Megalodesulfovibrio gigas DSM 1382 = ATCC 19364: one gene and its partner. The protein of the gene in region 2 interacts with the protein of the main gene of each other region in a pairwise test. Links are inferred from orthologs where the notes say so. Each region holds a gene or a part of one and is shown on either strand. Other genes may lie near its edges.

The links. Proteins that work in one complex are often made in the same cells at the same time.
Region 1: the proteins of ftsA (region 2) and DGI_RS03180 interact in binary tests that used the Escherichia coli proteins (3 or more experiments, as listed by UniProt). The link is inferred for Megalodesulfovibrio gigas DSM 1382 = ATCC 19364 from one-to-one orthologs.

Annotation. Positions count from the first base shown.
Region 1 is NC_022444.1:718,666-723,221, forward strand. What follows is about bases 1,647-4,556. They hold DGI_RS03180 (rod shape-determining protein), read right to left. Parts: upstream 3,667-4,556; coding sequence 2,626-3,666; downstream 1,647-2,625. Other genes in these bases: mreC (rod shape-determining protein MreC), read right to left, coding at 1,647-2,459; DGI_RS03185 (TIGR01212 family radical SAM protein), read left to right, coding at 3,871-4,556. Also shown: mrdA (penicillin-binding protein 2), read right to left, coding at 1-1,126; DGI_RS03170 (hypothetical protein), read right to left, coding at 1,110-1,577; more of mreC, read right to left, coding at 1,602-1,646. UniProt on the Escherichia coli protein: Forms membrane-associated dynamic filaments that are essential for cell shape determination. Acts by regulating cell wall synthesis and cell elongation, and thus cell shape.
Region 2 is NC_022444.1:371,551-374,581, forward strand. Bases 1-2,987 are described here. They hold ftsA (cell division protein FtsA), read right to left. Parts: upstream 2,114-2,987; coding sequence 887-2,113; downstream 1-886. Other genes in these bases: ftsZ (cell division protein FtsZ), read right to left, coding at 1-835; DGI_RS01620 (cell division protein FtsQ/DivIB), read right to left, coding at 2,156-2,987. Also shown: more of DGI_RS01620, read right to left, coding at 2,988-3,031. UniProt on the Escherichia coli protein: Essential cell division protein that assists in the assembly of the Z ring. May serve as the principal membrane anchor for the Z ring.

The DNA.
Region 1 (4,556 bases), 350 kb from region 2 along the record:
GTTCCAGATTCAGGCTGCCATGCCCGGCATTGCGCCAGCAGCGGAACACGCGTTTGCCCAGGGTGTAGGATCCCGGACAGTAGAACGAGGTATGCGGGGTGATGAGGCCTTCTTCCAGACCGGCCGCCGCCACCACCAGCTTCCAGACCGATCCCGGCGGATAGGTGGACTGAATGACGCGATTCTGCAACGGCGCGCGCGGATGGGCCATGAGGGCCTGCATCTGGGAATTGGTGATGCCTGCGGTGAAGATGTTGTTGTCGTAGCTGGGCAGGGTAAGCAGGGCCAGCAAGTCCCCGGTGGCGGGCTCCATCACGGCCACGCCGCCGGCATGGCCTTCCATCTCGTGGGCCAGGGTGCGCTGCAGGTCGATGTCGATGGTCAGGGTCAGTCCATTGCCGGATTTGGACGGGCGCAGCACCCGCTCTTCCAGGCTGCGGCCGGTGACGTCCACCTCCAGCTCCTTGAGGCCCTTCTTGCCCCGGAGCTCCCTTTCCATAATCTTTTCAACGCCCTGCCGGCCCACCAGATCGCCGCCTTCCAGCTCGGGATCCTGCTCCAGATCTTCGCGGTTGGTCTCGGCCACATAACCCAGAATGTGCGCCAGCAGCGGCCCCTGCAGATACACCCGCCGCGGCCGGACCACGATTTCCAGGCCGGGCCAGAACACGGAGTTGGCCTCGATGAGGGCCACCAGATCGAAGCTGAGATCCGGCACCAGGATGAGTTGCTGGAACGGCTTGACGCGCTCGCGGCTCTGCGCGGAACTGCCGCGGGTATAGCGGTCCTGCAGCTGCTCCACGGGCACGTTGGTCCACTGGGCGACCTGCTGCAGGGTGGCGTTGATGTCTGGCACGTCTTCACGCACCACGGCCAGGGCGTATGCCGGCTGGTTCACGGCCACGAGCTGGCCGTTACGGTCCCGCAGCTCGCCCCGGGGGGCAAAAATGGCCTCCTGGCGCAGCTTGTTGCGTGCCGCCTTGAGGGCGAACTCCTCGCCCTTGTGCACCTGCAGCTGCCAGAACCGGAACGCGAAGACGAAAAAAAAGCAGAGCGCCAGAAGCTGCAACAACAACAGGCCACCCTTGGGTGCAACCTGACTTTCGGTCTCAGACAGTGGCGGCATCGGCCTCTGGCCTCCCTCGAAGGGCGTGCGCGATGCTCCATGCCAGCGGGAACAGCAACGCCTGCAACAGGCATTCCCACAGGAACATGGACCGCGGGGACAACGTATACTCCTGCAAGGCCGCCATGCCATGGATAAGCACGTAGCGCCAGACCCCCAGGCAGCAGCCCATCAGAAAAATGAACAAGACGTTGCGTGTTTCGAACAGCCAACGCCCGAGCACATAAATGAGCATGGCCCCGCCCTGCCACAGCAGCCCCGAGCCGAAGGCCAGGGACCCCGCCCCTTCCTGCAGCAACAGGAACGTGCCGAACAGCCAGGCCGTCTGCATCAGCCGGCCTTCCCGGGCGCTGATGACCAGCCCAACCACCAGAAAATCCACGCCCTGCACCAGGCGTTGCGCCCACAGGCAGCAGATGATGAACCCCAGCCACCACAAGACGTTTCGCACCGGTGCGCCTCCCTTGAAACAGACCTACTGGGCCGCGGTATTTTCTGCGGCGTTCTCCGTGGTGGTGTTGCGTGCAGCCGCGGGTTTGGCGCCCTTGGCGCCCTTGACTGCCTTGGCCGGCACAATGGTGGCGTTGGTGGCGTTGACGGCGCGCAAGGCCTCGATGAGGGCATTTTCCAATGCATTCTCATCCGTATCCGTCGGACTCAATTCCGGCAGCGTCCCCAGCCCGTCCGGATCCGGCATGAGCAGCAACAACTCCTCCAGCGTGGTCACGTCCACATACGGGCGCGCCAGCACCTTCTGGAACAGGGAGATGTCCGACCGGCTCACGCTCACCACTTCGGCCACAGGCACCCCCTTGGGGAAGATGCCGGCCAGACCGGACGTCACCAGCCGCTCGCCTTCCTTGACCTCCGAGGTCAGCGGCACGTAGCTCAACTCCATGAATTGATCCACGCCCCGGCCCTCCAGGATGCCCGCCGCGCGGCTTTCCTGCCCCATGACCGCGATTTTCGAATTCGCATCCACCAGCAGCAACACCGTGGACGCCGAAGGGGAGACGCGCAGCACACGCCCGGCCACGCCCTGGGGAGTGATGGCCGGGGTGTTCTCGCGCACGCCGTCCAGACCGCCCTGATCCACCAACAACGTTTCCAGGGCGGAATGCGGCCCCAGCCGCTGGGCCACCACCCGCGCACCCAGGGGCTGCCAGCCAGGCGGCGGCTTGAAGGACAGCAGCGTGCGAAGCCGGGCAGACTCCGCCGCATCCTCGCGCAAGGTCATGAGCTCCAGGGAAAGCGCATGCACTTCCTTTTTCAGGACTTCGTTTTCCTCGGACAACCCCACCAGATACACGTACCGGCGCCACGCGGTGGTCACGGTCTCGCTCACCAACACCCCGGGCGACAACACCCAGTGGATGACTTCAAGCCCCGTGTTTGCCGCAAGCCGGTCCAGAAATCCAGTGCGCAGGTTCCAGGTATAGATGCCCAGATACAGGAAGAACCCAAGCAGCAGATACGCCGCAAGGCGTCGGGAAACGAGGTTAATCGACCGTCACCTCTTTCAAAATATCCAGATTGTCCAGCGCCTTGCCGGACCCGAGCACCACCGTGGAAAGCGGGTCGTCCACCACGGTGATGGGCAGGGACGTCTCCTCGCGCAGCAACTGGTCCAGCCCCTTGAGCAGCGCGCCGCCGCCGGTGAGCATGATGCCGCGGTCCACAATGTCCGCCGCCAGTTCCGGGGGGGTCTGCTCCAGGGCAATACGCACGGCCTGCACGATGGCGTCCACCTGCTCGCTGATGGCCTTGCGGATTTCCTCGGAGGTGATGACGATGTTCTGCGGAATGCCGGAAACGAGGTCGCGCCCTTTGACCTCCATCTCGATCTCCTGCTCCAGGGGATAGGCCGAAGCGATGTTGATCTTGATGGATTCCGCCGTGCTCTCGCCGATGAGCATGTTGTACTTGCGTTTGACGTGGGTCATGATGGCTTCATCCATCTTGTCCCCGCCCACCCGCACGCTGCGGCTGTACACGATGCCGGACAGGGAGATGACCGCCACCTCCGTGGTGCCGCCGCCGATATCCACCACCATGTTCGAGGTGGGGTCCTCAATGGGCAGATTGGCCCCGATGGCCGCGGCCATGGGTTCCTCGATGAGATACACTTCCCGCGCCCCGGCGCTCTCTGCGCTTTCCTTCACGGCACGCTTTTCCACCTGGGTGATGCCTGTGGGCACGCAGATGATGATGCGCGGCCGCACCAGCCGGCGGGAGTTGTGCACCTTGGAGATGAAGTGGCGCAGCATGGCCTCGGTGATTTCAAAGTTGGCGATGACGCCATCCTTCATGGGCCGAATGGCCACGATGTTGCCAGGCGTGCGCCCGAGCATGCGCTTGGCCTCGTTGCCCACGGCCAAAACCTTCTTTACGCCGCGGGAATCTTCCTTCACGGCCACCACGCTCGGCTCGCGTAGCACAATGCCCTTGCCCTTCACATACACGCAGGTGTTTGCGGTGCCCAGGTCGATGGCGAGGTCGTTTGAAAAAACACCCAACAAATGATTGAAAAACTTGGCCATAATATCCTCAAAGGGGAAGTGATGATCGCATCCGGCGAGAAGGCAGGCGGCGTTCCCGGCTCGCGGCGTGCACGGCATGCTCGTTGGCGGTGTTCGTTCAAAGCAGCGGCGATGTCAAGCGAGATGTCGCAGCAGCGGTCCGCATCCGCACCACAACGCCCGCAGACGCTGGCTTTGCGCGGCGTCCTGGTTTACACACCGGGCATGCATACTGCGCTGCCCGTCCCATATCTCGCCTTCGCCCCCTGGCTGCGCCGCCGCCATGGCAGGCCGATTCGAAAAATTCCCTTGGATGCCGGAGGCACCTGCCCCAATCGCGTCCCGCACGCCAACACCGGCGGCTGCCGGTATTGCAACGCGCGCGGCGCGGGCACCGGCTTGCACCACCAGGGCCTCAGCCTGACGCAACAATGGCAGCACTGGCTGGCACGGTATGCGCGCCGCTCCCCGAATGCATTGTTTCTAGCCTATCTTCAATCCTTTTCCAACACCTACCGCCCCCCTCGGGAACTTGCCATAATACTGGAAGAAATTAGACAATTCAAGGACCTTGCCGCCATTGCCCTGGGTACCAGGCCCGATTGTCTGGATGATGAAAAGTTGGACATGCTTGCCGCCGCCCGTCATCCCCTCGATGCTGGCCCTGGATCTGGCCCTATTCTGGATGTCTGGCTGGAACTGGGCTTGCAATCCGCCAGCAACGCCACCCTGCTGCGCATCAACCGCGGACACGACGTGGAGACCCTGGAACGCGCCGTGCACGCTGCCCACGCCCGGGGGCTGCTGCTCTGCCTGCACGTGATGCACGGCCTGCCCGGCGAGACCGCCGAGGATTTCTTCTGCACCATCGACTGCGTGAACGCCCTGCCCGTCCAGGCGGTCAAGTTTCA
Region 2 (3,031 bases):
CCTCGCTCACTTCGTCGATGGTCAAATCCGGGCCGCAGGTGATGTTCATGAGCACGCCCTTGGCGCCTTCGATGGACACGTCCTCCAGCAGCGGGCTGGTGATGGCCTTCATGGCCGCCTCGCGGGCGCGGTTTTCGCCCCGGGCAATGCCCGTGCCCATCATGGCCAGACCCATTTCGCCCATCACGGCCTTCACGTCGGCGAAGTCCAGGTTGATGAGGCCGGGCAGCATGATGAGGTCCGAGATGCCCTTGACGGCGTAGTACAGCACTTCGTCCGCCTTCTTGAGCATTTCGATGAAGGTGGCCTTTTTGGCGGCCAGGGCCAGCAGCCGGTCGTTGGGAATGGTGATGAGGCTGTCCACGTGCTGGCGCAGTTCGGCAATGCCGCGCTCGGCGGATTCCTTGCGCTTCTTGCCTTCAAAATAGAAGGGCTTGGTCACCACGCCCACGGTCAGGGCCCCCAGGTCCCTGGCGCACTGCGCGATGACGGGCGCGGAGCCCGTGCCGGTGCCGCCGCCCATGCCGGCGGTGACGAAGACCATGTCCGCATCGCCGATGATTTTCTTGACCTGGTCCATGGACTCCAGGGTGGCATCGCGCCCCACTTCGGGATTGGCGCCGGCCCCCAGGCCCTTGGTGAGCTTTTCCCCCAGTTGGATCTTGAACTCAGCCTTGGAACGCGCCAGGGCCTGAATGTCCGTGTTGGCCGTCACAAAGCGAACACCTTTCAAGGCCGACGCGATCATGTTGTTCACGGCGTTTCCGCCGCCGCCTCCCACGCCGATGACCTTAATTTTGGCCATCTGTTCGCCTTCAAGCTCTTGAAACTCCATAAGACCCTCCAAAACATCCCCAAGCTGCACGTTGTTTCCCCAGAATTCACCTTATGAGATATCCGAAAACCACTTCTTCATCCGCCCCAGAATGCGGTTGAAGACGTTTGCGTCGCGGATGCGGAACTTGTGTTCCAACCCCTCTTTCTCCGCGCCGTACATCAAGAGCCCCACCGCCGTGGCGTACATGGGGCTGTTCACAACGTCTCTGAGCCCGCCCACGTGCTGGGGGTATCCCAGCCGGGTGGGCAGGTTAAAAATCTGTTCGCCCAGCTCCTGACAGCCCTCGATGAGTGCCGTGCCGCCAGTGAGCACCACGCCCGCGCCGATCATGTTCTTGTAGCCGGAGCGGATGAGTTCCTGATCCACCAGGGAGAGGATCTCTTCCATCCGCGGCTCGCAAATCTCGGCCAGCACCCGACGGGAGAGCCGTCGGGACTCTCGCCCGCCAACGCTCATGACGTCAATGGTTTCATCCTTCTTCACCAGGTCTGCCAGGGCGCAACCATAGCGAAGTTTGATCTTCTCCGCCGCAGCCATGGGCGTGCGCAAGCCAAAGGCGATGTCGTTGGTCATGTTGGTGCCACCAAGGGCCAACACGCCGGTATGTTTGATGGATTCGTTGGCAAAGACGGCAATGTCCGTCGTGCCGCCGCCGAGGTCCACCAGGGCCACGCCGATCTCGCGTTCTTCCGCCGTCAAAACAGACTTGGAAGACGCAAGTGATTCCAACACAATGTCCGCCACGTCAAGCCCTGATCGATGGCAACTGCGAACAATATTTTGCGCGCTGGTCACGGCGCCGGTGACGATGTGCACCCGCACCTCCAGCCGCACGCCGCTCATGCCTTGCGGATCGGCGATGCCGCGCTGGTCGTCCACAATATATTCCTGCGGCAGGATGTGGATGACTTCGCGGTCCAGGGGAATCGCCACGGCCTTGGCGGCGTCGATGGCCCGCTCCACATCCTTCTCGCCCACCTCGCCGCCCTTGACGGCAATGACGCCATGGCTGTTGAATCCCTTGATATGGCTGCCGGCGATGCCAGCATAGACCGACCTGATCTCGCAGCCGGCCATGAGCTCCGCCTCTTCCAGCGCCTTCTTGATGGACTGGACGGTCTGCTCGATGTTCACCACCACGCCCTTGCGCAGCCCTGTGGAGGGGCTGGTGCCGATACCGACGATATCCACGCCCTCGGGCGTGGCCTCGCCCACCACAGCGCAAATCTTGGTGGTGCCGATGTCGAGACCTACGATCAGATCGGACTTGGACATGGCTTCTCCTTGCCTCGTGCTTCTCAATGCCTGCCGGTCCGATCAGGACCTGGCGGGCTTTTTGGACGTCTGGGCGCCCTTGGTTGTGGTGGCCGGCTTGGATTCCGTGGCCGGCTTGGCCCCGACAGCCGCCTGCATGGTGCGCTCCACCCACAGTTTTTCACCAGTCAGACGCAGGGCAGCCACCTGTTCCAACTCGCCGCGCTGGGTCAGATCATCCCACACGGCGCGCAGCCGGGCCACCTGATCCATCAGCCCCTGATGCTCCATGGCAATGGTGATGTTCGCAGCCTCCAGATGCAGTTCCACACCGCCACCCTGGGAAAGCCGCACCCAGCCCACCTCCTGCATGGTGAATGGCAGGCGCTTGGCTTCAGCCATCTGCTGCAGCCGGTTCAGAACGGCCAGCAGGGAGCTGTCCGCGTTTTCCAACCGGATGAGCGGCAGGGAAATAAAGCCCCGCGGCTCCACCGGCGCGATGATGCGACCCTGCTCGTCCGCATAAAACAAGCCGCCTTCCTGCTGCACCCACCAGCGCGGCTCGCGCTCCACCACGCTCAGGCGGAAGGTGGACGGCAGCTCCCGGGCCACCTTGGCGGATTCCACCCATGGATTTCCCAGCAGCCTGGCGCGCACATCGTGCATGGCCAGATCCAGGGTGTTCATGCCCAGGTGCACGCCGCCGGCCTGCATGATTTCGGCGGAGGTCAGCCGGCGGTTGCCGCTGACTTCGATCTCCCGCAGGGTAAAATATTCATGGGATGTCGCATACCGGTACAGCAGCAAGCAGGCGCAGCTGGCGGCAATGATGAACAGCGGCCACAGCAGCAGGCTCACGCCCCATTGCCACACCCCGGATCTGGCCCCCGGCAGTTCCAGCCGACGCGAGGAAGAGTCCCGGCGGTAGCGATTGCTCCC